DNA from 2 places in the Acidovorax sp. GW821-FHT10E04 genome. Region 2 is predicted to be linked to the other one. Evidence: predicted binding sites of a transcription regulator. Region 2 holds the regulator's gene; the other holds the start of a gene.
The links. The regulator LexA, encoded in region 2, represses DNA repair genes until DNA is damaged. The targets are predictions, from matches to a motif close to ACTGTATNNNNATACAGT.
Positions count from the first base shown of each region.

Region 1: the regulator LexA is predicted to act here: its motif matches at 9,127-9,144, upstream of recA (recombinase RecA).

Region 1 covers NZ_JBWKMT010000003.1:158,454-173,172, reverse strand. The annotation lists gene AC07OC_RS10205 (Stp1/IreP family PP2C-type Ser/Thr phosphatase) at 1-376, opposite strand, end outside; gene AC07OC_RS10200 (CHASE2 domain-containing serine/threonine-protein kinase) at 394-3,027, opposite strand; gene AC07OC_RS10195 (TerC family protein) at 3,272-3,958, opposite strand; gene sucD (succinate--CoA ligase subunit alpha) at 4,111-5,007, opposite strand; gene sucC (ADP-forming succinate--CoA ligase subunit beta) at 5,023-6,183, opposite strand; gene argC (N-acetyl-gamma-glutamyl-phosphate reductase) at 6,405-7,337, shown strand; gene recX (recombination regulator RecX) at 7,445-7,909, opposite strand; gene recA (recombinase RecA) at 7,993-9,066, opposite strand; gene AC07OC_RS10165 (MarR family winged helix-turn-helix transcriptional regulator) at 9,209-9,697, shown strand; gene AC07OC_RS10160 (Clp protease N-terminal domain-containing protein) at 9,735-10,169, opposite strand; gene AC07OC_RS10155 (helix-turn-helix domain-containing protein) at 10,240-10,470, opposite strand; gene AC07OC_RS10150 (LysR substrate-binding domain-containing protein) at 10,551-11,519, opposite strand; gene AC07OC_RS10145 (tripartite tricarboxylate transporter substrate binding protein BugE) at 11,628-12,593, shown strand; gene AC07OC_RS10140 (N-formylglutamate amidohydrolase) at 12,795-13,721, shown strand; gene AC07OC_RS10135 (response regulator) at 13,804-14,478, shown strand; gene AC07OC_RS10130 (sensor histidine kinase) at 14,543-14,719, shown strand, end outside.
Region 2 covers NZ_JBWKMT010000001.1:592,782-607,500, reverse strand. The annotation lists gene AC07OC_RS02815 (hypothetical protein) at 1-214, shown strand, start outside; gene AC07OC_RS02810 (DUF192 domain-containing protein) at 423-947, shown strand; gene AC07OC_RS02805 (superoxide dismutase) at 1,051-1,632, opposite strand; gene xseA (exodeoxyribonuclease VII large subunit) at 1,814-3,139, opposite strand; gene AC07OC_RS02795 (hypothetical protein) at 3,253-3,429, shown strand; gene AC07OC_RS02790 (MotA/TolQ/ExbB proton channel family protein) at 3,492-4,136, shown strand; gene AC07OC_RS02785 (ExbD/TolR family protein) at 4,309-4,743, shown strand; gene lpxK (tetraacyldisaccharide 4'-kinase) at 4,750-5,796, shown strand; gene AC07OC_RS02775 (Trm112 family protein) at 5,877-6,059, shown strand; gene kdsB (3-deoxy-manno-octulosonate cytidylyltransferase) at 6,056-6,883, shown strand; gene adk (adenylate kinase) at 7,121-7,777, shown strand; gene AC07OC_RS02760 (DUF6152 family protein) at 7,929-8,399, opposite strand; gene AC07OC_RS02755 (hypothetical protein) at 8,419-8,838, opposite strand; gene AC07OC_RS02750 (asparaginase) at 8,858-9,814, opposite strand; gene lexA (transcriptional repressor LexA) at 9,898-10,572, shown strand; gene AC07OC_RS02740 (hypothetical protein) at 10,729-11,226, shown strand; gene AC07OC_RS02735 (D-2-hydroxyacid dehydrogenase family protein) at 11,481-12,488, shown strand; gene AC07OC_RS02730 (branched-chain amino acid ABC transporter substrate-binding protein) at 12,621-13,748, opposite strand; gene AC07OC_RS02725 (hypothetical protein) at 13,879-14,451, opposite strand; gene AC07OC_RS02720 (DNA polymerase III subunit chi) at 14,451-14,719, opposite strand, start outside.

The DNA.
Region 1 (14,719 bases), on a different contig from region 2:
AGCGGGAGTCGCCGATGTGCCCGAGGATGAGGCGGCTGCCGTGGAAGACCCCCACCACCAGCGTGGTGCCCATCCCTGCGTACTGGGGGTTGGACAACGACGCTCCAAGGATCGCGTGGTTGGCGTTCTCCACGCAGATTTCCAGGGCGCGGCGTACGTCGGTGGATTGCGGCGTGCCGCCTGCCTGCCCCAGCCAGCGGGCCATCTCGGTGCGGATGAAGGTGGTGGCCATGCCGCTTGCCACTTCGCCGGCGTTGTATCCGCCCATGCCATCGGCCAGGATGGCGACCTGCGCATCCCGGTCGACCGCCACCGCGTCTTCATTGTTGGTGCGCACGCGGCCTTTGTCGGTCCGCGCGAAAAATTCGTAGGTCATGGATGTGGAGGCGTGCGTCATCGGGCGCCTGGAATCGGCGGGGATGCCGCACCCCGCCCGGCGGGTGGCTCCATCACGGTTTCCTGAAAATCCGCCATTTCATGCCCTGTTGCATCGCGGTCCGCATCATAGACGACTGCTTCCGGGCCCGGTAACACTTCCGGCGCCGAGGATGCTGCGCCTGCCTGGCGCAGGTCGGAAGCGAATTGCCGCCCCGTCTGGTAGCGCGCCTGCGGGCGCTTCTGGAGGGCCAGGGCCACCACGCGGGCCACCGCGGATGAAAGCTCCGGCCGCAGCTGGCGGATGTCGGGTGCGTCCACGCTGGCGATCTTGTGCATGAGCTCGGTCATCGACTCGCCGCGCAGCGGCAAGGACCCGGTCAGCAGCTGGAACAGCGTGACGCCCAAGGAATACAGGTCCGATCGGCCATCCACCTTCTTGCCCGCGAGCTGCTCGGGCGACATGAAGCTGGGGGTGCCCAGGACCATCCCCGTGCGCGTCTTGCTGGAGTCCGTGATGCGCGCGATGCCAAAGTCCGTCACCTTCACGGCGTCCGTGGCGGCGTCGAACATGATGTTGGCCGGCTTGATATCGCGGTGCACCACGTTGTGCGCATGGGCATAGTCCAGTGCCTCGGCGACGCGGGCCGCAATGGACAGCACGGTGTCCACGGGCAGGAGCTGCCCGGCCCGGCATGCCTGCGTCAGGTCGGAGCCCTTGAGGAATTCCATGGCGATGTAGGCGAGGTCGTGTTCTTCGCCGGCATCGAATATCGTCACGATGTAGGGATGCTGCAGGCGTCCCGCGGTTTCCGCCTCGCGGAAGAAGCGGGCCCTCGCGTCGATCAGCGCGTCCCCTTCGAATTCCTCTCCCAGGGCCAGCGTCTTGATGGCGACCACGCGCCCGATCTTCGGATCCCGTCCCAGGTAGACGACGCCCATCGCTCCTTTGCCGATCTCCTTGTCGATCCGGTAGCGACCGAGCATCGGGATACCGGCTGTGGCATCGCCCGGCAGGCGCGGCGAGGCCGGCGGGACCGACGCGGGCGTGCTGGAGGGCGGGCCATCCACGTCCTTCTGCAGCTGGGCCCGCACGCGCTTGTAGCGGGCATATGCATCCTTGTAGGCGCGGTTGTGCTGCAGGATGTGCTTGTAGACGGACTTGGCCTTGGCAAAGTTGCGCTTGCGCTCGAAGTCCTGCGCCAGGTGGTACAGGTTGTCCATCAAGGCATCACTGGGAGGTACCTTGCGCAGGCGCTCGAATGCCATGTCGAGCTGCCCCTGCCCTTGCAGGGCCAGCCCCATCATGCGGTCGGTTTCGGCGGCTTCCCCGGACGATTCCTGGGTGCTGCCTCCCCCCATGCGCAGCGCGGTGAATGCCACCACCCCCACGAGCAAGGCCAGGGTGCCGGGTGCCAACGATATCCACTGCCCGGCATGGCGCAGCAAGCCCCATTCGATGCCTGCCAGGAGCAACAGCAGCACTGCGCTCAGCGCCCATCCCGCGGCACGCGAAAGCCGGGGAAGAACCAAGGCCGCGAAGAGCCAGGCCCCCAGCACCGCCCCCCATGCAGCCGCGGGCGCCCAGGAGGGTCTTTGCACACCGAGGCCCTGCCGCATGGCGGAGACGGTGTGCGCGAGCATCTCGACCGGGTACATCGTCCGTGCGCCCGGCTGAACCCAGGGGGCCGCCAGTGCCTCGCTGGTGTCCCCCACCAAGACGACCTTGTCCTTGAAGGTGTGAAGGGGCACCTTGCCGCTGAGCGCCTGGGCAAAGGACACCGTGGGAAACGGTGTCGCGCCATCCTGCGCAGCATGAAAGCGCGGGTGCATGGCGGCGGCCTCGTCCGTGGCAATGTGCAGTCCGCCCACGCGCACACCGCGCGGCTCGTCCTGGGTGCGGATCTCGTTCGGGCCCAGATGCAGGCTGTGCCGCGTTGCCAGCAATGCCAGCGAGGGCACCGCGACTCCGTCATATCGCAGCAGCAGGGGGATGCGGCGCACGCGGCCGTCGTCATCCGCTTCCATGGACAGGTGGCCGATGCCTGCCGCCACGGAGCCGAGTTCCGCGATGGGGTGCCGGGCCGATGTGGCGGGCGTGGCGAAGGACCCGGAGTCGGGCAGGACGCTGCGGTGCGCATAGGGGGGCAGCGGCGTGGCCTTTCCTCCGGCCAGGGCATAGCTTGAGGCCAGGAACACATTGCCGGCGCGCTGGATGCTGGCCGCGAGGCGGCCATCGGTGTCGAGCGCCTGCTCCGCCTCGGCGGTGGCACGGCCCAACTCGGCGGCCAGCGGAGATGTGTCTCCGGCACGCGCAAGCGTCTCCCGCACCTTGCGGACGTAGGTAAGGCCGCGGTCGGATTCAGGGGTGGCGAAGGAAGGGGTCAAGACAATGGTCTTGGCGCCCGCGGCCGCCAGCTGGTCGACGAGCCGGGCGTAGACATCGCGGGACCAGGGTGCGCTTCCCAGTGCTGCCAGGCTGGCATCGTCCATGCCGACGATGACAATTTCAGGCAAGGGGGGGGGTGTAGCGACACTGCTCGCTGCGTCATACACGCGGTATTCCAGGGACTGGAAGACACCAGCGGCCGCACACAGCGCAATGACCACCGCCGAGGCCACTGCGCCCCGAAACCCATCGGTCCGCCACATGCCCAGCCACCGACCCGAGGTTGTTCGTCCCACTTGCTATTGGTTCCACACTGTATTTGTGTGGATAAAAGCAATATCTGCGCCCGGGCGGGCGGGGTGCGCGGCCGTCGCCGCTACCGCGGCGCCGCTGGGCCCCTGCAGGCACGGATGCCCTTCTTGTCGTGGCGGGGCGGCCGCCACGCTGTCAGGGTGCCACTTTTGTCACATGGTGCAACAGTTTGTTGCACCATGTGATGGGGCGTAATCAGGCCGCCGATTCCCGCCGGGCCCTGTGGGGCCAGAATTTCCCGGCGCCCACCACCAGCAGCGCGCCAAGCGCCGCGGCCACATAGTGCAGCGAAGGATGCGCCACCACATAGCCATGCAGCGCTGCGTCATTGGCAATGGTTTCGCCCCCCACCCATCCAATCAAGGCGGCCCCCATCAGCACGATGGCGGGGAAGCGCTCCATGAGCTTGATCATCAGCGTGCTGCCAAAGATCACGAGCGGAATGCTGATGGCCAGGCCGAGCACCAGCAGCAGCACGTTGCCGTGCGCCGCAGCGGCAACGGCGATCACGTTGTCCAGGCTCATCACGAGGTCCGCAATGAGAATGGTGCGCACCGCCGCCATGAGGCTGCCATAGGCCTTCGACTCGCCTTCCTCTTCCTCATCGTCACTGAGCAGCTGGAAGCCGATCCACAGCAGCAGGCAGCCGCCGACGATCTGCAGGAACGAGAGCTCCAGCAGCTTGGCTGCCACCACGGTGAGCAGGATGCGCAGCACCACTGCCGCGCCAGACCCCCAGAAAACCGCCTTGCGCTGCTGATGGGGAGGGAGGGACCGGGCCGCCAGGGCGATGACGACGGCGTTGTCGCCCGAAAGAATGATGTTGATCCAGACGATCTTCATCAGGCCGATCCAGAAATCGGCACTTTGCACAAACTCCATACTGAACTCCACTGTTATGAATGCAAGAAGCGCCGGGAACCAGGGTTCCGAGCGCTTCTCTTTTTATTGGAGCGGCCAGTTTATCGGGCCTTGCGGCTGCGGGCGTCCGTAATTGTGCTTACGAATGCCCGTGCCGGTGTAGGGCCGGCAGCTTACTTGAGCTGGGCCTTGAGCAGCTTGCCCAGCTCCGACGGGTTGCGGGTGATGATGAAGCCCGACTCTTCCATGATGGCGAGCTTGGCATCGGCCGTGTCGGCGCCGCCGGAGATCAGCGCGCCTGCATGGCCCATGCGCTTGCCGGGAGGCGCGGTCACGCCAGCGATGAAGCCCACGATGGGCTTCTTCATGTTGGCCTTGCACCACTGGGCGGCTTCGGCTTCGTCAGGGCCGCCGATTTCGCCGATCATGATCACGGCGTCGGTGTCCGGATCGTCGTTGAACGCCTTCATCACGTCGATGTGCTTCAGGCCATTGATGGGGTCGCCACCAATGCCCACGGCGCTCGACTGGCCCAGGCCCACCTCGGTCAACATGGCCACGGCTTCGTACGTCAGCGTGCCGGAGCGGCTCACGACGCCGATGCGGCCCTTGCGGTGGATGTGGCCGGGCATGATGCCGATCTTGATTTCGTCGGGCGTGATGAGGCCGGGGCAGTTCGGGCCCAGCAGCAGGGTCTTCTTGCCGCCGGCGGCTTCCTTGGCCTTCATCTTGTTGCGCACCATCAGCATGTCCTTGACCGGAATGCCCTCGGTGATGCAGATGGCCATGTCCAGGTCGGCTTCCACAGCTTCCCAGATCGCATCAGCAGCGCCTGCGGGCGGCACGTAGATCACCGACACGGTGGCGCCGGTCTGCGATGCGGCTTCCTTGACGGAGGCGTAGATCGGGATGTTGAAGATCGACTCGCCGGCCTTCTTGGGGTTCACGCCTGCCACGAAGCAGTTCTTGCCGTTCGCGTATTCCTGGCACTTTTCGGTGTGGAACTGGCCGGTCTTGCCCGTGATGCCCTGGGTGATGACCTTGGTGTCTTTGTTGATGTAGATCGACATGTGTGTTCTCCGGGCTTACTTGACGGCAGCAACGATCTTGGTCGCAGCTTCGGCCATGGTGTCTGCGGCGATGATGGGCAGGCCGGACTCGGCCAGCATCTTCTTGCCCAGCTCTTCGTTCGTGCCCTTCATGCGCACGACCAGCGGCACGTTCAGGTTCACGGCCTTGCAGGCGGTGATCACGCCGGTGGCGATGGTGTCGCACTTCATGATGCCGCCGAAGATGTTGACCAGGATGCCTTCGACCTTGGGGTTCTTGAGCATGATCTTGAAGGCTTCGGTGACCTTCTCGGGGGTGGCGCCGCCGCCCACGTCCAGGAAGTTGGCCGGCTCGCCGCCGAACAGCTTGATGGTGTCCATGGTCGCCATGGCCAGGCCGGCACCGTTCACCAGGCAGCCGATGTTGCCGTCCAGGCTGATGTAGGCCAAGTCGAACTTGGATGCTTCCACTTCGGCTGGATCTTCTTCGTCCAGATCGCGGAAAGCCACGATGTCAGGGTGGCGGAACAGCGCATTGGCGTCGAAGTTGAACTTCGCGTCCAGGGCCATCAGGTTGCCCTTGGAGTCGCAGTTCAGCGGGTTGATTTCCACCAGCGACGCATCGGTGTCCATGTAGCACTTGTAGATCTTGGCGAAGATGTCCACGGCCTGGTCAATGGAAGCACCGGTCAGGCCGATGGCGGCTGCGACCTTCTTGCTCTGCTCGGTGGTGATACCGGCAATCGGATCGATCATCTCGGTGATGATCTTCTCGGGCGTGGAGTGCGCCACTTCCTCGATGTCCATGCCGCCTTCGCTCGAAGCGATCAGGGCCACCTTCTGCGTGGCGCGGTCGGTGACCAGCGAGACGTACAGTTCGTTCTTGATGTCGGCGCCGTCTTCGATGTACAGGCGGCGGACCTTCTGGCCTTCGGGGCCGGTCTGGTGCGTCTTGAGCTGCATGCCCAGGATCTCGCCAGCGATGCGCTTGACGTCGTCGATGGTCTTGGCAACCTTCACGCCGCCGCCCTTGCCACGGCCACCGGCGTGGATCTGGGCCTTGACGACCCACACGGGGCCGCCCAGTTTCTGGGCTGCTTCCACGGCTTCTTGCACCGTGAATGCGGGAATGCCGCGCGGAACGGGCACACCAAAATTGCGCAAGATTTCCTTGCCTTGGTATTCGTGAATCTTCATGAGGTCTCTCTCAGGGAAGGATGGTGGTTACCCGTTTGCCATGAACAACAAAATGTCTGGCCGCGGGCTGGGGACATGGCAACCAGCGACTGTATCATGTTGCAATGCACCATCCTTGTGCGTGGCTGACGGCTTCGCCGCGCCTGCCGGGTGGCAGTTTCTTGGCTTTTCTCGTGGTTTCTTGGCAGACTTTGCTGCCCATTTTTTGCAGGAGCACCCTTATGTCCAGAGTCTTTATCGATGGCGAAGCCGGCACCACGGGCCTGCAGATCCGTGAGCGCCTGCAGGCCATGCCGCAGATCGAGCTGGTCAGCATCGCGCCCGAGTTGCGCAAGGACCCTGCCGCGAAACGCGACCTGATTGCCGGCGTGGATCTGGTGATCCTGTGCCTGCACGACGATGCTGCGCGTGACACCGTGGCGATGGTGGACGAGATTGCCCGGAGCACGGGCCGCAAGGTCAAGGTGATCGACGCCAGCACGGCCCACCGCACGGCGCCCGGCTGGGTGTTCGGCTTTCCCGAGCTGGCCGCCGGCCAGCGCGAAGCGGTCGCGCAGGCGGACCGCGTGGCCAATCCCGGCTGCTATGCCACCGGTGCGATTGCGCTGCTGCGCCCGCTGGTGGATGCGGGCCTGGTGCCCCCGGACTTCCCGCTCGCCCTGCCCTCGGTCAGCGGCTACTCGGGCGGCGGCCGGACCATGATCGAGGCCTATGAGGCCGGCACGGCGCCGTTGTTCGAGGCCTATGCGCTCACGCTGCAGCACAAGCACCTGCCCGAAATCATGCGTTACACGGGCATCACCCGCCGGCCCATCTTCGTGCCGTCGGTAGGCAACTTCCGACAGGGCATGCTGGTGCAGCTGCCGCTGCATCTGGACCTGCTGCCCGGCGCGTCCAAGGCGGCCGATTTGCACGACGCGCTGGCGGCGCATTACGCCAGGAGCAATACACCCGAGCAGTGGGTCAGCGTGCTGCCCGCCACGGCCGACGGCAAGCTGGATGCGACCGCGCTGAACGACACCAACAAGCTGGAGCTGCGCGTGTTCGCCAACGAAGAGTACCGGCACGCGGTGCTGATCGCGCGCCTGGACAACCTGGGCAAGGGCGCCAGCGGCGCGGCCGTGCAGAACCTGCAGCTGATGCTGGGCCTCTGACGGCGGAGATAGGTGTGGGGACAACAGGCGGCTCCGGAGCGTGGCCGCCTGTGCTGTCTTCTGGGTCCCGGGGCCTTGGGGCGCCGCCCCTGCCCGCGTGACCGGCCCTAGATCTCGCCCTGGATTTCCGGCGCTTCGCCACGCACGACGCGCCGGGTGATCTCGCCCGAAAACCCGCGTGCGGTCAGAAAGCGGACTTGCCGCGCACGTTGCTGCGCATCGTCCGCCACGGCGCCAAATTTGCGCAGCCACAGTGCATGGGCGCGTGCCCATTCGCTGCCTTTGAGTTGGTCGAGGGCGTGCTGAACCGCCTCGGGGCCGATGCCCTTGGCGTGCAGCTCCTGCCGTATGCGCTGGGAACCCAGGCGGCCCGCGCGCTGGTGCAGCACGGATTCCACCACCCGGGCCTCGCTGATGAAGTCGCGCGCCTGCAGGTCTTCCAGCAGGGCCTGCAGGTCGTCGCCCTCCTGCACATGCGGCGCGAGCTTGCGCCGCAGTTCAGCGAGCGAGTGCTCGCGCTGGCTCAGCAGCCGCAGCGCCCGCCCCTTGAGCGAGAGCGTGGTGAACCCCATGGCCTCTTCTTTGCTTTCAATTCAATAGCTGCCAGCGCCTGTCAATCAAGCGCTGGAAGGCAATCTGGCTTGAATTGTGGCGGTCATTCGGCCGCGGCGGCAGGGGCCTGCAGCGCGTCGGGCAGCAGCGCAATGCCCAGGCCCTCGCGCACCTTGTTCTCGATCTCGCGGGCCAGGTCGGGGTTCTCGCGCAGGAACTCGCGCGCGTTGTCGCGGCCCTGGCCGATCTTCTCGCCGTTGTAGGCGTACCAGGCGCCCGACTTCTCCACGATCTTGGCGGTCACGCCCATGTCGATGATCTCGCCCTCGCGGCTGATGCCCTCGCCGAACAGGATGTCGAACTCGGCCGTCTTGAACGGCGGCGATACCTTGTTCTTGACCACCTTGACCTTGGTTTCGTTGCCGATGGCCTCGTCGCCCTTCTTGATGGTGCCGGTGCGGCGGATGTCCAGGCGCACCGAGGCGTAGAACTTGAGCGCGTTGCCGCCGGTGGTGGTTTCGGGGCTGCCGAACATCACGCCGATCTTCATGCGGATCTGGTTGATGAAGATGACCATGCAATTGGTCTTCTTGATCGTGGCCGTGAGCTTGCGCAGCGCCTGGCTCATCAGGCGGGCCTGCAGGCCGGGCAGGGCGTCGCCCATCTCGCCTTCGATTTCGGCCTTGGGCGTGAGCGCGGCCACCGAGTCGATGACGATCAGGTCCACGGCGCCCGAGCGCACCAGGCTGTCCACGATCTCCAGCGCCTGCTCGCCGGTGTCGGGCTGGCTGATCAGCAGGTCGGACAGCTGCACCCCGAGCTTCTGGGCGTATTGCACATCCAGGGCATGTTCCGCGTCCACGAACGCGCAGGTGCCGCCCTGCTTTTGCATCTCGGCAATCACCTGCAGCGTGAGCGTGGTCTTGCCCGAGGATTCCGGGCCGTAGATCTCGACCACGCGGCCGCGCGGCAAGCCGCCCACGCCCAGGGCGATGTCCAGGCCCAGCGAGCCGGTGGAGACCACCTGGATGTCCTCGATCACTTCGCCTTCGCCCAGGCGCATGATCGTGCCCTTGCCGAATTGCTTCTCGATCTGGGCGAGCGCGGCGGCCAGGGCCTTGGCCTTTTCGGTGTTCACGGGCAATGCGGGGTTGGTGCCTTTGACTGCGACGTCCATGAGAAAACTCCTTGAGAAACAATGGGTTGGGTGCCTGCACCGCTCTGCGGTTAATCACAGGCTGGATGCTTGAACAGTAGTTTATGCGAGCCGTCGCGGGGCATTCAAGCACAATTTAGTCAGTTTGCCTGACAATGTGTGAATGCCTGATATGCCTCTTCCTTCACCCGCCGAAGACGGCTGGCGCCAGACCCACCTGGGCCGCCTGTTCGGCCACGCCATGCGGCGCTTCGACGCGCGCGTGCTGCAGCTCATGGCGCACAACGTGGAGGTGCCGCTGGCGCTGTCCAACCTCGCGGCGCGCGACCAGGTGAGCGCCGCCCACGTGCACATCACGCGCCACCTGGCGCTGCAGGGCGACCGGCTGACCGACCTGGCCCAGCGCGCGGGCATGACCAAGCAGGCGATGGCCAACCTGGTGGACCAGTGCGAGGCCTGGGGCCTGGTCACGCGCGAGGCCGATCCGCTGGATGCGCGTGCGCGCCGCGTGTGCTTCACGCCCACGGGCCTGGCCTGGCTGCAGGCGTTTCGCGATGCCGTCGCGCAGGCCGAGGCGGAGTTCCGGGCGGAGGTGGGCAACGACGTGGCCACCGTGGTGGCGATCGGGCTGGAGGCCTATGCGGGCGGCTAGGCCGCCGCACGGTCATCCTGGCGCCCAAGGGGGGGCTTCAGACGCGCAGGGCGCTCTCCTGCCGCGCGGCGTGGCTCAGCGCGTGGGGGTCCAGCCGCAGCGCGCGCAATGCCCGCGCCGCCACGCCCTGCGGCGTGGCCGCGATCAGTGCCACCACGTGCGCACCCAGCAAGGGGCCGGGCTGGCCCTTGCGGGCCTCCGCCAGTGCCTGGATGAGGCCCTCGCCGGAGGGCTGCGCGCGGTAGATCCCGGCCTGCGGCGCACAGGGTGCGGCGGGCGGCATTTCGGCATCAATACCGATCTGCGCCAGCGCATCGCGGTACTGCTGTTCGATCGCGGCGGGCAGGGCGTCCGGGTCCGCGCCAACGCGCGCGAAAGCGCGGCGCGCGGAGCCGTCGGGCAGCTCGATGGCGGCCAGCAGGAAGTGCTCAGCGCCCGGTTGCGGCTGGCCCCGTGCGCGGCGCGCGTGCACAGCCGGCGCAGAGTGCGCATGTCGTTCAGGCGCTGGCGGATGTGTTGCAGCATGGGGAGGAGTCCTTCCATCATCCAGGGGGGGCGGGGCGCGTGGCCTGGGGAGAGAGCCGCTTGTGCGCCGCCTGCTTGCTGACGCCCAGGGCCTGGGCAATCTGCGCCCACGACCAGCCCTGCTTCAGGGCTGTGGCCACGGCCGCCGCCTCCAGCCGGTCGGCCATCAGGCGCAAGGCCACCACGGCGGCCAGCGCGGCTTCGGGGTCGTCGTGCGGGGGCAGCTGCAGGGGCGGTGGGGTCGGCATTCGTCAACTGTAGTTGACGGAACTCATATCGTCAACAAGGGTTGACGACAGGGCCGGGAGCCTGGCCCGGGGGCGGGCCCTCAGGGCGCCGGCCCGGTGCCAGCCGCGGCGCCCGTGGGCGGGGGCGCCGCGCCTGCGGGCTCCGCGCAGGCCAGCAACCACTGCCGGAAGCACTGCAGCGCATGCAGCTGCGTGCGGCCTTCGGGGTAGCAGAGCCAGTAGCCCACCTCGCTCTGGTAGCCCCCGCGCTGGACGGCGGCGGCCAGCGGCTCGCGCACCAGGCCGGCGGTGATCTCGTCCTGCACCAGGCAGCGCGGCACCAGGGCCAGGCCCATGCCGGCCATCACCGCGCGGATCATGGTCTGGAACTGGTCGAACTGCGGGCCGGCCAGCGGGTCGAGCTGGCCCTGTACCCCGTGCGTCTCGCTCCAGCGCAGCCAGGCCTCGGGCACGGTCACATGGCGCAGCAGCGCGTAGCGCGCCACGTCGCGCGGGGTGTGGATGGGCCAGTCCGCCACCTTGGCGCGCGGCGCGATCAGGGCCACGTCGTTGCCCGTGATGTAGTGGGCGTGGGCGCCCGGCCAGTGGCCATCGCCGAACAGGATGGCGCAGTCGAGCTCGGGCCGTTCGAAGTTGTAGCTGTGCACGTACGGCACGAAGTGCAGCGTGACCTGCGGGTGCTGCTGCTGGAACTGCGGCAGGCGCGGAATGAGCCACTTGGCGGCGAAGGTGGGCAGGCTCGACAGGTGCAGCGCGCCGCCGCCGTCATCGCTGGTGATCAGCTCCAGTGTGGCGGCCTCCAGCTGCGCCAGCACGGCGCGCACGGCCTTCTCGTAGCGCTCGCCCGCGGGGGTCAGCGCCAGGCGCTTGCGGCTGCGCTCGAACAGCGGCACGCCCACCCAGGCCTCCAGTTCCTTCACCTGCTTGCTCACCGCGCTCTGCGTGAGGTGCAGGGCCTCGGCGGCCCGCGAGACGCTGCCGAAGCGCGTGACGGTGGAAAACGCCCGCAGCAGGTGCAAGGGGGGTGAAAGGCGGCGCAGGGAAGACATCGTAAGTTATCAAATCATTCCATATGGGAATGTTATCAGGCATATCCATTGCTTGGTAGGGCTTGTGGATTCCATTAGTCTCAACTTACCCCATAGGAGAAATGTCCCATGCAACGCCGTCATCTGCTCTCAGCCCTGGCCACAGTATCTTTCGTTCCTGGAATAACTCTGGCGCAAGAAGGCAAGCCCCTGCGCATCATCGTGCCCTTTCCGCCCGGAGGCGCCACGGACATGACCGTGCGCAGCCTGCAGGAGTCGCTGGCCCGCATCCTCAAGCAGCCCGTGGTGCTGGAAAACCGCGGCGGCGCGGGGGGCTCCATCGGCATGGCCGAAGCCGCGCGCGCTCCGGCCGACGGCCTCACGCTGGGCGTGGCCACGCTGTCCACGCATGGCGTGAACCCCGCCGTCTACAGCAAGCTGCCCTACGACCCCATCAAGGACTTCGTGGGCGTGACCGAGATGGTGAAGGCCCCCGGCGTCGTGGTGGTGAACCCGGCCGTGCTGCCCGTCAAGGACTTTGCCGACCTCGTGAAGTACCTGAAGGCCCATCCCGGCAAGGTTTCGTATGCCACGCCCGGCAACGGCACCATCGGCCACATGTGGGGCGAGCTGTTCAAGAGCAGCACCGGCACGGCCATGGTGCACATTCCCTACCGCGGTGCGGGCCCGGCCGTCAACGACGTGCTGGCCGGCCAGGTGGCGGTGTATTTCGACCAGGTGGCTTCCTCGCTGCCGCACATCAAGTCCGGCAAGCTCAGGGCGCTGGCGGTGTCCTGGCCCGAGCGGCTTGACGTGCTGCCCGACGTCCCCACCTACGCACAGCTGGGTTTCGCCAACAACAACGACCCGTCCTGGTTCGGCCTGGTGGCTCCCGCGGGCACGCCCGCGGCCGCGGTGGACCGCATCCAGCAGGCCGTGGCCCAGGCGCTCAAGGAGCCCGCCGTGCGCGAGCGCCTGGCGGGACAGGGGCTGTACCCGTCGGGCACCACGTCCCGGGACTTCACGGCGCAGATCGCCCGCGAGATCGACAAGATGAAACGGGTGGCGGCCTTTGCGAAGGTGGCGCTGGATTGACATGGGCCCCCGCTGAGCCGCCTCGCGCGATCCACCCCACGGGCGGTGGCGGGCCGGCGGCCAGGGGGAGCCCCATTTTCTTCGATACCGGGCCCCTGGGCCCGGCGGCCACAGCTGGAGGAGTCCGTCTCAGGGATAACCATGGTCTCCAACCGGTCCGGGCGGCTAGGCCGGCCGCCCCACTTTGCGCACACTCTGCCTATGCATGCCGCTTTGAAACTGATCAACCGACGATTCCAGCAGGCCCAGCCCGGTGCCACCGGTTCCCCCGGCACCCCGCTGGCGCCTGCGGCCTTCACCTACCTGCCCGGCACCACGGCGCTGGTGCTCGATTCGCCGCACAGCGGCACACAATACCCCGCCGACTTCGGCTCGGCCTGCGACCTGCCCACGCTGCGCCGCGCCGAGGACACGCACGTCGAGAAGATCTACACCTTTGCCCCCGCGCTGGGCGTGGCCTGGGTCGAAGCCCACTTCCCCCGCATCTACCTCGATGCCAACCGCGACACGACCGAGCTCGACACCTCCCTGCTCGACGGCGAGTGGACCGGCCCCATCTCCACCGACCCCCAGGTGCTCAGCAAGGTGCGCCTGGGCAAGGGCCTGATCTGGAAGTTCACCGACGAGGGCGAGCCCATCTACAGCCGCCAGCTCACCGTGGCCGAGGTGCGCGCGCGCATCGACCGCTGCTGGCGCCCCTACCATGCGGCCGTGGCCCAGGCCATCGACGCCGCCCATGCGCGCCACGGCTACAGCATCCACATCAACTGCCACTCCATGCCCGCCGTGGCGGGGCGCTTCGCCACCGAGTTCCCGGGTCTGGAGCACGCGGACTTCGTGGTGGGCGACCGCGACGGCACCACCGCCAGCCCGGCGCTGTCGGCGCTGGTGTGCGAGCACCTGCGCGGCTGTGGCTACAGCGTGGAATACAACCACCCCTACAAGGGCGTGGAGCTGGTGCGCCGCTACGGCAACCCCGCGCAGCACCGCCACAGCATCCAGGTCGAGATCAACCGCAAGCTCTACATGGACGAGGGCACGCTCGCCCAGCACCCCGAGGGCATGGCCCGGCTGCAGGCAGACCTGCAGAAACTGGTGCGCCTGCTGCTCGCACACGATCCGCGCTGACGCGGCGCGCAGGGGCGGGGCCATCCTAGAATCGAGGGCAGGCGCGGCGCCAGACCGCAGCCAACCCTCAAGGAGACACCGCATGCGCATCCTCATTGCCGAAGACGACCAGGTGCTGGCCGATGGCCTGCTGCGCACGCTGCGGGCGTCGGGCGCCGTCGTGGACCACGTGGCCAGCGGCAGCGAGGCCGACGCGGCCCTGCTGACCAACAACGAGTTCGACCTGCTGATCCTGGACCTGGGCCTGCCCCGGATGCACGGGCTGGAGGTGCTCAAGAAGCTGCGCAGCCGGGGCTCGGCGCTGCCCGTGCTCATCCTCACCGCGGCCGACAGCGTGGAAGAGCGCGTCAAGGGCCTGGACTTCGGTGCCGACGACTACATGGCCAAGCCTTTCAGCCTGCAGGAGCTGGAGGCGCGCGTGCGGGCCCTCACGCGCAGGGGCATGGGCGGCACCAGCAGCGCCATCAAGCACGGCCCGCTCGTGTACGACCAGGCCGGCCGCGTGGCCACCATCGACGGCAAGATGATCGAGCTGTCCGCCCGCGAACTGGGCCTGCTGGAAGTGCTGCTGCAGCGCGCGGGCCGCCTGGTGAGCAAGGAGCAGCTGGTGGAGCGCCTGTGCGAATGGGGCGAGGAGGTGAGCAACAACGCCATCGAGGTCTACATCCACCGCCTGCGCAAGAAGATCGAGGGTGGGCCCATCCGCATCGCCACCGTGCGCGGCCTGGGCTATTGCCTCGAAAAGATTCCAGGGTAGCTCCTGAAATGATAGCTGCTTGCGCTTTCTAGACGGGCGCCAGTGGCTCAAAGGGCTTGAAACCTTGAAAATCTTCCAGCGAGAGCAGCGCTCCCTCTTCGGCGAGATCCTTGACTGGATGCTCACGCCGCTGCTGCTGCTGTGGCCCGTGAGCCTGGCGCTCACCTGGCTCGTGGCCCAGGGTCTGGCCAACAAGCCGTTCGACCGGGCGCTGGAGTACAACGCCCATGCGCTGGCCCAG
Region 2 (14,719 bases):
TGTACTGGTGGCTGGTCTGTTTGCTGCGGGTGCTTTCGCACAGCAAGCGCCAGCAACCGCTCCCGCCCCTGCTGCTCCCGCAGCCCCCATGGCTGCGCCCGCCGCGGCTCCCGCACCGGTAGCCAAGACCCACAAGGCCGCCACCACGGCCAAGAAGAAGACGCACAGCACCAAGAAGGTCGCCAAGAAGAAAACCACCAAGAAGGTGGCCTGAAACGCCGGGCGCCAGGCCCGCGCGGGGCCAGGGCCCGCCGCTTCAAGATCGCCCGCTGCCGCGGGCGTTTTTGTTGATGGGGGCCGTGCAATGCCCCGTTGTGCCGCCATGCCGGCATGTTTGCGCTAATCTGCCATCGTCCGCAGCGTGATTTTTCCGCTGCCCGTTCATTGCCATCGTCCGTGTTGCCTTCATGAAAGCCCTGCCCATGACCGATCTTCACCCGGCCCGCGCCCCGCAGGCCCGCACCGCCCGCGTGATGTCCTTCGCGCGCCGCGCCGCCCTGGCCGCCGCAACCCTGGTGGCCGCCACCGCCCTGCTGCATGCGGGCGGGGTTGCCGCCCAGGAAGGACCGCAGCTGAATCTGCGGCGCGTCGAACTGACGGCGGGCATGCACCGCATCGACGCCCAGGTCGCCCTTGCACCCCAGGAACGCCAGACCGGCCTCATGCACCGCAAGGAGATGCCGCAGCACGAAGGCATGCTGTTCGTGTTCGAGCAGCCGGCACAGCAGTGCTTCTGGATGAAAAACACCCTGCTGCCCCTCACCGCGGCTTTCGTGGAGGATGACGGCACCATCGTGAACCTGGCGGACATGAAGCCGCAGACACTGGACTCCCACTGCTCCGCCAAGCCCGTGCGCTATGTGCTGGAAATGAACCAGGGCTGGTTTGCCCAGAAGGGCATCAAGGCAGGGGCCAAGCTCTCGGGCGCGCTGTTTCGCCGCCCCTAGGTCCGCCCCCCGGGCCGGGGGGACTGCAAAAGAAAAACGGCCCCGCGGGGCCGTTTTTCTTGTCCGCGGCAGGTGGCTGCCACGGCACCGCGCAAGCAATCCGTCAGGCGAAGTTGGCTTCCGCGAACTTCCAGTTCACCAGGCTGGAGAGGAAGGTCTCGACGAACTTGGGGCGCATGTTGCGGTAGTCGATGTAGTACGCGTGTTCCCACACGTCCACCGTCAGCAGCGCCTTGTCGGCCGTGGTCAGCGGCGTGCCGGCGGCGCCGGTGTTCACGATGTCCACGCTGCCGTCGGCCTTCTTCACCAGCCAGGTCCAGCCCGAGCCGAAGTTGCCCACGGCGCTCTTGACGAAGGCTTCCTTGAAGGCGGCGTAGCTGCCCCACTTGGCGTTGATGGCCGCAGCCAGCGCGCCGGAGGGTTCACCGCCACCCTGGGGTGCCATGCAGTTCCAGAAGAAGGTGTGGTTCCAGATCTGGGCGGCGTTGTTGTAGATGCCGCCGCTGGACTTCTTGACGATCTCTTCGAGCGTCATGGATTCGAATTCAGTGCCCTTTTGCAGGTTGTTGAGGTTCACCACATAGGCGTTGTGGTGCTTGCCGTGGTGGTACTCCAGGGTTTCCTGGCTGTAGTGCGGCGCCAGGGCGTCGATGGCGTAAGGCAGCGGGGGAAGGGTATGTTCCATGGTGGTTTCCTCGTGGTTTGAAATTCTGGGATGCCATCTGCACCGCGATCTTTCCTGAGCAATGCAGTCGGACACAGCACAAAGGGGGCATTGTAGGAAGATCAGGTGACCTGTGCAGCGTGAGGCCACACGGATCGGTGCCGAAGCGCCACAACCCGCCACTGTCCTACAGGCACCCCCGTCAGAGCAGGCGCGGCTGGGACACCGTCACATCCACCACGCCGTCGGCCAGCGTGGCGCGCAAGGCGTCGCCGGGGTGCGCCTGCCGCGCGCTGGTCACGGCCTGGCCCTCGGTATCGGTCAGCAGCGCGTACCCGCGCTGCAGCACCAGGCGCGGATCCAGCAACTCCAGCCGCAGGGCCGCGCGGTCCAGGCGGTCCGACTGCCGCGCGGCGCAGCGCTGCAGCTTGTTGGGCAAATCGGCCTCCAGCGCTTTCTGCGTCTGCGCCAGGCGCTGCAATTTCAGGAGCACTTCATGCCGCATGCGCTGGGCCAGGCGCGCCAGTTGCATCTGCTGGCGCGCCACCAGGCCGGACGGGCGGCCCAGCCGCGCCGCCGCCTGGTCCAGCCGCTGGTGGCGTGCATCGAGCTGGCGCTGCACCGCGTCGCCGATGCGCCCGCCCAGCAGGCCCAGGGCGCCCAGCCACACGTCGCGGGGCTGGGCCACCAGCTCGGCGGCCGCGGTGGGCGTGGGCGCGCGCAGGTCGGCGCAGAAGTCGGCGATGGTGAAGTCCGTTTCATGCCCCACGCCGCTGACCAGCGGCACGGGGCTGCGCACGATGGTGCGGGCCAGTTGCTCGTCGTTGAAGGCCCAGAGGTCTTCGATGGAACCCCCGCCCCGCACCAGCAGGATGACGTCGATCGGCGGGTTGCGGGTCAGATCAGCCCCTGGCGCTTGTCCAGCCTGCGCCAGCAGATACAGTTTTGATAGCGCCGCCACCAGCGAGGCCGGTGCGGCGCCCCCTTGCACCTGCGCGGGCACCAGCACCACCGGGATGTGCGGCACGCGCCGGCGCAAGGCGGTGACGACGTCGTGCAGGGCCGCCGCCCCCGTGGAGGTGACCAGGCCGATGCCGCGCGGCTGCAGCGGCAGCGGACGCTTGCGGTCGCCGCTGAAAAGGCCTTCGGCCTCCAGCTGGGCCTTCAGGCGCAGGAACTGCTCGAACAGCGCACCCTGCCCCGCCCGCTGCATGCTTTCCACGATGAACTGCAGGTCGCCACGCGCTTCGTACACGCCAAGACGGCCGCGCACTTCCACCAATTCGCCATCGCGTGGAGAAAAGTCAAGCAGGCTGGCCGCGCGGCGAAACATGGCACAGCGCAACTGGCCATTCGCGTCCTTGACCGAGAAGTAGCAATGACCGCTGGAAGCGCGCGAGAAGCCCGTGATCTCCCCGCGCACCGCGACAGGATTGAACCGCGCCTCCAGCGCATCAGCAATGGCGCGGCATAGCGCGCCAACTTCCCATACGCGCGGCGCCGCCGCGAGGCCCGGGCGCTCAAACATGAGATACGGCGGGCTTTCGCGGCGCGCTCCAGGGGCGAGTACTCCACAGAACCGCCCGAGCGACCCAGGACGGCAGCGCGCCCGGCAAAACTGGCCGCAAAACACGGTTGCACGTGCAAGTTATTGATTTATATGATTTTTTCACTGCGCAATTTTTCATCAATCTGTTGCAAGCACGGCGGGACGCCACTTTGCGCGGCGCACGAACCGGGTTTCCCACAAAGTTATCCACAGTTTTTGTGGGTGACACCGCCGATGCGGCGGCCACCCGGCAAGGTAACTGTTTGTGACGCGGAGGCGGCAGGAAGCTGGGCCATAATCGCCGATTGCTTTCATCTGCGCGGAGAGAGATTTGCTGTCCATCATACAAGCCGCAGGCTGGCCGATCTGGCCCCTGATTGCGTGTTCCATCCTGGGAATGGCGCTGATTTTCGAACGGTTCGTGGCCCTCAAGACGGCCCGCGTCGCTCCTCCGAAATTGCTCGATGAAGCCATCACGGTGTCCTCCAAGGCCGTGCCCACCCCCGACGTGGTGAACCAGCTCGCGCAGAACTCCGCCCTGGGCGAGGTGCTCGCCAGCGGCCTGCGCACCCTCAACAGCAACCCCCAGTGCAGCGAGACCGACCTGCGCTCGGCCATGGAAGGCGCCGGCCGGGCCGTGGCCCACCGGCTGGAGAAGTACCTCGCGGCGCTGGCCACCATCGCATCGGCCGCGCCCCTGCTGGGCCTGCTGGGGACCGTGATCGGCATGATCGAGATCTTCGGCTCGCAGGCCGGCAGCGGCGGCGTGGGCCAGGCCATGGGCGGCGGCAACCCCGCGCAGCTGGCGCATGGCATCTCGGTGGCGCTGTACAACACGGCCTTCGGCCTGATCGTGGCGATCCCGGCGCTGATCTTCTGGCGCTACTTCCGCGCCCGCGTCGATGCCTATCTGCTCACGCTGGAGCTGGCTTCCGAGCAGTTCGTCCGCCACATCCTGCGCCTGAGGAAGAAGTGAACTCCCCCCTGAGGCGCGGCCGCGCCCTTCCCTGCTCCTCGCAGCGCCATGCACCGCGGGCAGGGGTACGCCGCCCGTGCGGCGGGGCGACCCTTGCGCCACGCCCGCCTGCGTTGACGCCGCCGGTTTCCAAACTTCGCGGGCAACGCGTACCGCCCATTGGATCGTCGACATGAATTTTCGCCCCCGCGCCAAGGAAGAGCCGGAGATCAACCTGATCCCGTTCATCGACGTGCTGCTGGTGATCCTCATCTTCCTGATGCTGACCACCACCTACAGCAAGTTCACGGAGCTGCAGCTCACCCTGCCGGTGGCCGACGCCGAGCAGCAGCGCGACCACCCCAAGGAAGTGATCGTCTCGGTGGCCGCCGACGGCCGCTATGCCGTCAACAAGAACGGCGTGGACGGCAAGAGCGTGGACGCCATCGCGCAGGCCCTGCGCGGCGCCGCCACCGCCGGGCGCGACAGTGTCGTGATCATCAGCGCCGACGCCATGTCCCCGCACCAGTCCGTGGTCTCGGTGATGGAGGCGGCGCGCCGCGTGGGCCTCACGCAGATCACGTTTGCCACGCAGTCGTCGGCCGCGGCGCGCAGCACCGGCCGCTGACACGGCATGGCTGGCCCCGGGCCGCAGCCGCCCCCCCGGTCCGCGGCGCGCGGCGGCGCCCCTTCCCCGGCCTCCGGGCTGCAGAAGATCTGGCAGGCACGCGGCCCGGCCGCCTGGGCGCTGTGGCCTGTCTCCCTGCTGTACCTGGCGCTGGTGGCCCTGCGCCGGGGGCTTTACCGCGCTGGCGTGCTCAAGGCCGAACACCCGGGCCGTCCCGTCGTCGTGGTGGGCAATGTGATCGCCGGAGGCGCCGGAAAGACGCCCGTGGTCATCGCCGTGGTGAAACATCTGCAGGCTCGCGGCCTGCGCCCCGGGGTGATCTCGCGCGGCTATGGCCGCAGCACCACCGATTGCCGGGCGGTGGCGCCCGACAGCCCCGCCCGCGAGGTGGGCGATGAGCCCGCGCTGATCGCGCGCAGCTGCGGGGTGCCGGTTTTCGTCGCGCCGCGCCGCATCGCCGCGGCCCGCGCCCTGCTGGCGGCGCACCCGCACACCGACGTGATCGTCTGCGACGACGGGCTGCAGCACCTGGCCCTGGCGCGCGATGTGGAGGTTTGCATCTTCAACGACCAGGGCGTCGGCAACGGCTTCCTGCTGCCTGCGGGCCCGCTGCGCGAGCCCTGGCCGCGGCCGGTGGACCTGGTGCTCCATGCGGGTGGCGTACCGCCCCGGGGAGACTTCGAGGCCTATGCGCTGCAACGGCGCCTGGCCCCCTGGGCCGTGCGCTCGGACGGCACCCGCGTGCCCTTGTCCAGCCTGCGGGGGCAGCCTTTGCACGCGGTGGCGGCCGTCGCACGCCCCCGGGACTTCTTTGCGATGCTGCAGGCCCAGGCGTTGCAACTGGCGCACGCGCAGGCCCTGCCGGATCACTATGATTTTGATAGCTGGAACCGCTCACCAGACAACCGTTACACGCTGATCTGCACTGAAAAAGATGCCGTCAAGCTGTGGCCCCGCCACCCGGACGCACTGGCCGTGCCCCTGCAACTGCACATGGATCCAGCCTTTTTCGCGGCCCTGGATGCGCGCCTGCCGGCACCGGGTGGTCTTTAGCGCGCACCGGCGGTCCCGCGGGGCTGGCCGCCGCTATCATCGCTGCCTGCCCGAACGAACCTCCCGGAAGCACCGCCATCATGGATCCCAAACTGCTTGAACTGCTGGTCTGCCCTGTCACCAAAGGCCCGCTGACCTACGACCGCGAGGCGCAGGAACTTGTCTCCCGCAGCGCGCGGCTGGCCTACCCGGTGCGCGACGGCATCCCGGTGCTGCTCGAAAACGAAGCCCGCACGCTCACCGACGAGGAACTGGAGCAGTGAGCGCTGTGCCCGCCCCCGGCGCCGTGGCACCGGACAGCCGCTTCACGGTGCTGATCCCGGCCCGCATGGCATCGAGCCGGCTGCCCGACAAACCCCTGGCCGATATCGCCGGCCTGCCCATGGTGGTGCGGGTTGCCCGCCGCGCGGCCCAGAGCGCCGCCACCCGGGTCGTGGTGGCCGCCGACGACAACCGCATCCTGCAGGCCTGCGCGGCCCACGGCGTGGAGGCGATCCTGACCCGCGCCGACCATGCCAGCGGCAGCGACCGGCTGGCAGAGGCCTGCGTCCAGCTGGGGCTGGATGGCGCCGACATCGTCGTCAACGTGCAGGGGGATGAACCCCTGATGGACCCCGGCCTCATCCATGCCGTGGCGCAACTGCTGCCGGCCCGCCCCGAGGCCAGCATGGGCACGGCCGCGCACGCCATTGCGTCGCAAGCCGACTACGCCAACCCCAACGTGGTGAAGGTGGTGCTGGACGCGCGGGGCCTGGCGCACTACTTCAGCCGGGCGCCCATCCCCTTCGCCCGCGACCATGCCGCAACGCCCTGGTGGCAAGGCGCCGCCCAGGCGGCCACACCCGGCGTCGCCGCCCTGGCGGGGTTCGCGCCTTTGCGGCATGTGGGCATCTACAGCTATCGTGCCGGCTTCCTGCGGGAATTTCCGGCGCTGGCGCCAGCCCCCACCGAAGCCGTGGAAGCGCTGGAGCAGTTGCGCGCGCTGTGGCACGGCCACCGCATCGCGGTGCACCTGGCCAGCACCGCCCCGGGGCCTGGCGTGGACACCCCCGAGGATCTGGAGCGGGTCCGCAGCCTTTTCCGCTGACGGACGCCCCGGCGGCCCCGTGGCGCGGGGACCTGCCCGCGCCACCGTGCAGGGCACTATCCGCACCGCGACACCCTGGCCGCCGCGCGGTACGGCGTGTAAGTCAGCGCAAGGTGGTCGCATGCTATCCTCGCCCGCAACGAGAGCACCGCATCCCGGGCGCACAGAACGGCTTCAGGCGCCCTTCGAACGTCCCCGCCAGCGGCGCCAACCGATTTCTAACCTTCGAGGACTTCCATGAGACTGATTCTGTTGGGCGCGCCTGGCGCCGGAAAGGGCACGCAAGCCACGTTCATCTGCCAGAAATACGGCATCCCGCAAATCTCCACCGGCGACATGCTGCGGGCGGCGGTGAAGGCGGGCACGCCCTTGGGCCTGCAGGCCAAGGCCGTGATGGATTCGGGTGCCCTGGTCAGCGACGACATCATCATCGGTCTCGTGAAGGAACGCATCACGCAGGCGGACTGCGCCAACGGCTTCCTGTTCGACGGCTTTCCCCGCACCATTCCCCAGGCCGACGCCATGAAGGCGGCGGGCGTCAAGCTCGACTACGTGCTCGAAATCGATGTGCCTTTTGACGCCATCATCGAACGCATGAGCGGCCGCCGCTCGCACCCTGCCAGCGGCCGCACCTACCACGTCAAGTTCAACCCCCCCAAGGTGGAAGGCAAGGATGACCTGACGGGCGAGGAACTGATCCAGCGCGAAGACGACAAGGAAGAAACTGTCAAGAAGCGCCTGCAGGTCTACAGCGACCAGACGCGCCCCCTGGTGGACTACTACAGCAGCTGGGCCCAGGCCGAGCCCGACGCCGCCCCCAAGTACCGCGCCATCAGCGGCACGGGCAGCGTGGAAGAAATCACCGCGCGCGCGCTCCAGGCGCTGGCCAGCTGAGCGCGAGGGTCACGCCCCAGGACCAGCGACGCCATGGGGCACCAGGGCGTCGCTTTTCTTTTGGGAGGTGCCGGTGGCCCCGTCAGGCGCGCCGTGGCACCAGCGGGCCAGACCCTCATGGCCCCGGCCTTGCCACCCATCCTGGTTTTGTTCAGGCCGGACTGGAGCGCAGGCCGTAGGCCTTGCCGTCCACGAAAAGGTATTCCGCGCGCAGCACCGCATCGCCCTTCTCATCGCGCAGGGTGAAGCCCACCACCGACAGGTCCGTGCCGGGCTTGATCTCCTGCACCTGCCAGGCCTGCATGCGTGTCAGGGGCGCCAGCTCGATCTCCCAGCGGCGGTCCTTGCGGGTGGGCAGCACCGCCTTGGCCAGCAAGGCCTTGCCGTCCACGGGCGAGGCCTGGGCGGGCACCGCGCGCTGCGCCAGGTCCGCGGGAAGCCGCAACTGCGCGGGAAGCTCCAGCTCCAGCTCGGCATGGGGGTTTTGCCAGCGCACCTTGCGCACCGTGCCTTCCAGATAGATGGGGCGCTCGGCATCAAAACTGCTCCAGCCATGGTGGGCGCGCGCCCAGAGCGGAACCATCGCAGTGGCCAGGAGCAGGCGGCGGCGTTGCAGACTCATCGGTTCTCTCCTTGTCAGGTCACAGATAGGCGATCCAGCGGCCACAGACCACCACGGCCAGCCAGATCAGCGTGGACGCCAGCATCTGCACCCGGGCCAGGGCGTCCAGGCGCGCCAGCGATCCACGCCCATGGAACCACGCGGCGTTGCAGCCCGCAAGCATTAACAGCAGCATCTTCAAGGTGAATGCGCGGCTGGCGAGCAGCTCGGAAGGCTGGGTGGCGAACATCAGCAGGCCCGATGCCGCCGCCAGGCCAAAGCCGCACAATGCCAGCGACAGGCTGAGCCGCGCAAGGTCCTTGACGGGCAGCGCCGCCCCCCGGCCAAACACGCGCAACTCCAGCAGCACCAGGTTGCCCAGCAGCAGGGCAATGCCAACGATGTGCACCACTTCCAGCGCCGGGTAGGCCCAGGCGTGTGTCTTGAGGGCTGCAAACAACACTGGACAGCCTTCGCACTCAGCGCATCAGGTCCAGCATCAGCGAGATCCGGGCCTTCAGGGGCGGCAGCCCGCCGGAATCAGGCAGCAGGTCACCAGGCTTGGGCAGCACCCGCCCCTCGGCGCAGCGCGTGGACCGGACCACCCGCACGCCCACCTCCTGCGCGCGCAGCAATGCGGCTTCCAGAAGGTGGTGGATGGTGCCGTTGCCGGTGCATGCCACCACCAGCCCCTGGACGCCGTCACGCACCAGCGCATCCACCATGGCGCCCGTGGCGCCCGCGTGGCTCATGATCACCTCCACGCGGGGCCAGGCCGCTGCATTTGCTATATTTTGCAGAGCACCACACGCATGCTTGGCGGGCGGTATCGGCCAATCCTGCGCAAGGCGAATGGCGCCCTCCTCCACCCACCCCAAAGGCCCGGCCTCGCCCGAACTGAGCGCATGGACACGGTACGGATGCACCTTCTGGACCTGCTGTGCGCCGTGGACCTCGCCAGCGGCCACTGCGAGCACGCCGCGGGCACCCGCAGCCACCGCGACCGCCACGGCATCCAGGAGATTTTGCGGCCCGTCGGGCGTGAGCGCCGTGGCCGGGCGCATAGCACAGGTCAGCACCACGGGTTTCAGCCGGGTATCCAGCACCTGGTTCAGGAACCAGGCCGTCTCCTCCAGCGTATCGGTGCCGTGGGTGATGACCACCCCGCGCACGGAGGCGTCCTGGAGGTGATGGGCGCAGCGCAGCGCCAGGGCCTGCCACACCCCGCCGTCCATGTCCTTGCTGTCGATCTGAGCCACCTGCTCCGCCACGAGCATGCCACCGGCCGCCTCCTGCAATCCGGGGACCGCTGCCAGCAGCTGCTCCACCCCGACCTGCGCGGCGGTGTACCCGATGTTGTCGCCCGCCTGTGCCGACGTGCCGGCAATGGTTCCTCCAGTGCCCAAAACCACAATTTTTTGCCCACTCACTTGCATACTCCGAAAAACTGGTAAAAAATACAGTTACTGGATTAAAAAACAGTTGTCCTTCACTGTAGCCGCCTCCACCGGAAACCACCATGCTCGACAACCCGAAACTCACGGCCCGCCAGCAACAGATCCTGGACCTCATCCAGACCGCCATTGCACGCACAGGGGCGCCTCCCACCCGCGCCGAAATCGCGGCTGAACTGGGCTTCAAGTCGGCCAATGCGGCAGAAGAACATCTGCAGGCCCTCGCACGCAAGGGCGTGATCGAACTGGTGAGCGGCACATCGCGGGGCATCCGGTTGCGCAGCGACACGCTGCGCTCCATCAATGCAGCGCGCGGCAGCCAGTTCCACCTGCCCATTCCCGGGCTCTCCCAACTGGTCCTGCCCCTGGTGGGGCGTGTGGCGGCGGGTTCGCCCATTCTCGCGCAGGAACACGTCGACCAGACCTACAGCGTGGAAAACAGCCTGTTCCAGCACAAGCCCGACTACCTGCTCAAGGTGCGTGGCATGTCCATGCGCGATGCCGGCATCATGGACGGCGACCTGCTGGCCGTGCAGTCCACCCGCGAGGCGCGCAACGGCCAGATCATCGTGGCCCGCCTGGGAGACGACGTGACGGTCAAGCGCCTGCGGCGCACCGCCACGGCCATCGAGCTGCTGCCTGAAAACCCGGACTACCCGGTCATCGTGGTACAGCCTGGCGAACCTTTCGAAATCGAAGGTCTCGCGGTAGGCCTCATTCGCAACACCATGCTGATGTAGCCGGTCCCGGCTGCTGGTCCATTCACTACCGCATTGCAGGTGGCGGGCGTTTGGTGTGCCGGGCAAACCGGCACGCCAGCCCTGCGGTGCGGGTTCAATTTGCAATCCTGCCTATGTCCAACCCCCGACCTTCGGAGTTTTCACATGGGAATTGCCTTGACCACCTTATCCGCCTTCTCCGTGCCGCTGCGCTCGCTGACGCGCTGGTTTCACTCGACCGCCGCGCTCGCGGTGCCGTCTGCGGCAGGTTCGCCCCCACCCCGTTCCCCCCACGATGGCACGGACCGCGGCGACGGCCGGGGCACGGCCGGCTCCAGGAGCATCCACCGCCCGCAGGGTCTCCCTGGCCCACGTCCGCTGCGCGGCAACTGGCCCTTCACGGTCAACACGCCCCAGACGCCCCCCGCCGAAAGTCCCGGGCGGCAGGCCGCCACCCGCAGAGCACCGCCCGCGATGCCGGTACCGCCCGCAGGAAGCCGCAGCGCCTGCGCCGCGCCGCGGCCCACCGATGGATCGGGCCGCCGGACCGCCAAGGTCTTGCGCAGGATCTCAGCCCCCGGCACGGGCCGGCTGGTGATCGCCGGCAGGATGGCCGACGTGTGCGCGGAACTGGACCGCATGGTGGCCTGCGAGGGAGCCCTGCAGGCCTCTTGAGACCAAGATACTTCCTTCATCACGGGCCAACGGCACGGTCCTCGTTGGCGTGTGGCGTTCCTTCTCGAAAGAGATGGATCTGCGGGCGTGAGAAAAACGGCCGGGGAGCGATGGCACGGCCCCGCCACGTCCTGCCATGGGCGGCAGCGTTTTGCGGGATGCGCCAACACTCCGTCACCAAAAGCCCCGTACTTTGATGCCCCAGGACGGCGGCCCGGTGAATGCCGGTGGCGCCACCAAGGCACAATATCGGGATGAACATTGTGATTCTCGACGACTACCAGGACGCAGTCCGCAAGCTGCACTGCGCATCCCGGCTCGACGCGTACACCGCCAAGGTCTACACCAATACCGTCAAAGGACTTGGGCAGCTTTCTGTCCGCCTGAAGGATGCCGACATCATCGTTCTGGTGCGGGAGCGCACACAGATCACGCGCCAACTGGTGGAAAAGCTTCCCCGCCTCAAACTGATCGCGCAAACCGGCAAGATCGGCAGTCACATCGACGTGACGGCGTGCACGGAGCGGGGCATTGCCGTGGCCGAGGGCATAGGGTCCCCGGTGGCCCCGGCCGAACTGACCTGGGCCCTCGTGATGGCAGCCATGCGCAGGCTGCCGCAGTACATCGCCAACCTCAAGCACGGCGCCTGGCAGCAGTCGGGGCTGAAGACCGCATCCATGCCCGCCAACTTCGGCCTTGGCAACGTGCTGCGCGGCAAAACGCTGGGCATTTGGGGATATGGCCGCATCGGACAGCTCGTGGCTGGCTACGGACGCGCTTTCGGCATGAACGTGCGTATCTGGGGCCGCGAGGCGTCCCGCGCCCAGGCCTTGACGGACGGCTACCAGGCCGCGACCACGCGCGAGGAGTTCTTCTCGCAGTGTGACGTGATCTCGCTGCACCTGCGCCTCAACGATGAAACGCGCGGCATCGTCTCGCTGGAAGACCTGTCTTGCATGAAGCCCACCTCCCTTCTCGTCAACACATCGCGGGCCGAATTGATCGAGCCCGACGCGTTGATCGCAGCGTTGAACCGGGGCCGTCCCGGCATGGCGGCGGTCGATGTGTTCGAGAGCGAACCCATCCTTCAGGGCCACGCCTTGCTGCGGCTGGAGAATTGCATCTGCACGCCCCACATTGGCTATGTCGAGCAGGACAGCTATGAGCTGTACTTTGGCGCGGCATTCGACAACGTGGTGAATTTCATCAAGGGCACGCCCACCAATATCGTGAATCCAGGCTCGCTTCAGGTAAGACGCTAGCCAGCAGGGCAACAACCGGGCCGCTTGCGCCATCGACGGCGCGGGTGCCCAATAAAAAAGGCTTCCCGAGGGAAGCCTTTTTTGAGCCCGGCAGGGCACAGGGGCCCTGCAGCGCGGTACCGCGCTGACTAATTACAGCGGGGTCTTCTTGCCGTCCTTGTAGACGTACAGGGTGATGGCGGGGTTCTTCATTTCGCCGTTGGGTTCGAAGGCGATGGTGGAGGTCACGCCCTTGAAGCTGGCCTTGGCCAGTTCGTTCACGTACACCTTGGGGTCCACGGAGTTGGCACGCTTCATGGCGTCCACCAGCAGGAACGTGGCGTCATAGGTGTAGGGGCTGTACACCTGGAACTGGTTGGGGTACTTGGCGTCGTACTTGGCCTTCCAGGCCGTGCCGCCAGGCATCTTGGCCAGCGAAGAACCGCCTTCGGCGCAGATCACGTTGCCCAGGGTCTTGGCACCGGCGGCCAGCTTGGCGATTTCCGACGTGCAGACGCCATCACCACCAAAGTACTTCACGTTGCCCATGCCCAGCTGTTCCATCTGGCGCAGCATGGGGCCGGCTTGTGGGTCCATGCCGCCGTAGAACACGGCATCAGGGTTCTTGGACTTGATGGCGGTCAGGATGGCCATGAAGTCGGTGGCCTTGTCGGTCGTGAACTGCTCGTCCACCACCTTCATGCCCTTGGCCGTGGCCGTCTTCTTGAACACGTCTGCCACGCCTTGGCCGTAAGCGGTACGGTCGTCGATGATGGCAACGGTCTTGAGCTTGAGCGTGTCGACCGCGTAGAAAGCCAGGCCAGCGCCCAGGGCGTTGTCGTTGGCGATGATGCGGAAGGTGGTCTTGTAGCCTGGCTTGGTCAGGTTGGGGTTGGTCGCAGCGCCCGTCACCATCGGAATGCCGCAGTCGTTGTAGACCTTGGATGCGGGGATGGTGGTACCGGAGTTGAGGTGACCGACAACGCCTGCGACCTTGGAGTCGCACAGCTTCTGTGCAGCGGCCGTGCCCTGCTTTGGATCGGCTGCATCGTCTTCGGCCTGCAGCTCGAACTTGATCTTCTTGCCGCCGATGGTGACGCCTTGAGCGTTCAGCTCTTCAATGGCCATGCGGGCGCCATTTTCGTTGTCCTTGCCGTAGTGGGCTTGGGCACCGGAAACCGGAGCCACGTGGCCGATCTTGACCACCTGCTCTTGTGCAGAGGCCACACCAGCAGCAGCCGCGATAGCAGCAACCACGGTCAGTTTCAACTTCAATTGCATATCAATCTCCAGTAAAGATAAACGCTGAGAATATTCTTGTGTCTCAACGCAGGCGAACATATCGCAATTTACGGGCCAGATCATTAGGGAACACGATTAAAAGCGAGAGAAACCACAGGGGAATACCCTGTCATCCCTTTGGCACCGAGGGCGTCCCGCTGGCCAGCTCATCCGCCACCGCCTCGTACACAGCGTGCCGGACCACCGATTCAATCTCTTCGCGCAGCCGTGGCAGCACCGATCGTGTCTGCTCCTGCACCACCGTGGCGATCGCTTCGCGCAAACGTTGATCCAGCACAACGTCCACGCGCTGCATGACCCTGTGCACCATATATTCCTCCATGCCCTCCGGCAATGGTCGGGTCAGCGCAACCGGACTCACGGCCCCCACGGACACGGGCGGCGCCACGGTGCCCGCTGCCGGAGCATTGCGGGCCGGCGCGGGAACGATGCCCGGCGGGGCGGCGGGCCTTGGCGGGGCCACGGCGGGCCGATGGGCGCCATGCACGAAGGAACCCGGCGGCTGCGCCGCCTGGTGCACGGCGTTCGCCGCCGGCCGCGCCTCGGGCAGCATGGAGGGATGCATGACCGTGGTGCGCGATGGTGCAGCGGCCGCGGCCTGCGATGGGGCGGAATCCGGCGCCCGCACCACTTCGGTGAGGGTGGGGACAAAGCGCGGAGGCGTCTTGGGGGGCAGCGCCATCAGCCGGCTTTCAGCACCAGGTCGTGGCGGGTGATCTCATACCCGCGTGAGGCATAGTGGCGCCAGCGCGACCTCGCCTCGCCGCGATCGGCCTCATCCTGCGCGCTCACCACCTCGACCAGGCGATCAAACCGGCCAAACCCTTCCGGCACTTCGGCGTGCAGGTTCAACAGCACCTCGTGGTGCGCGGCGGAACGCGCGTCGGCCGTCAGCAGCACGGGCGATGCATGGACCAGTTCTTCGTCGGCACCGCCCAGGCAATGGGCCA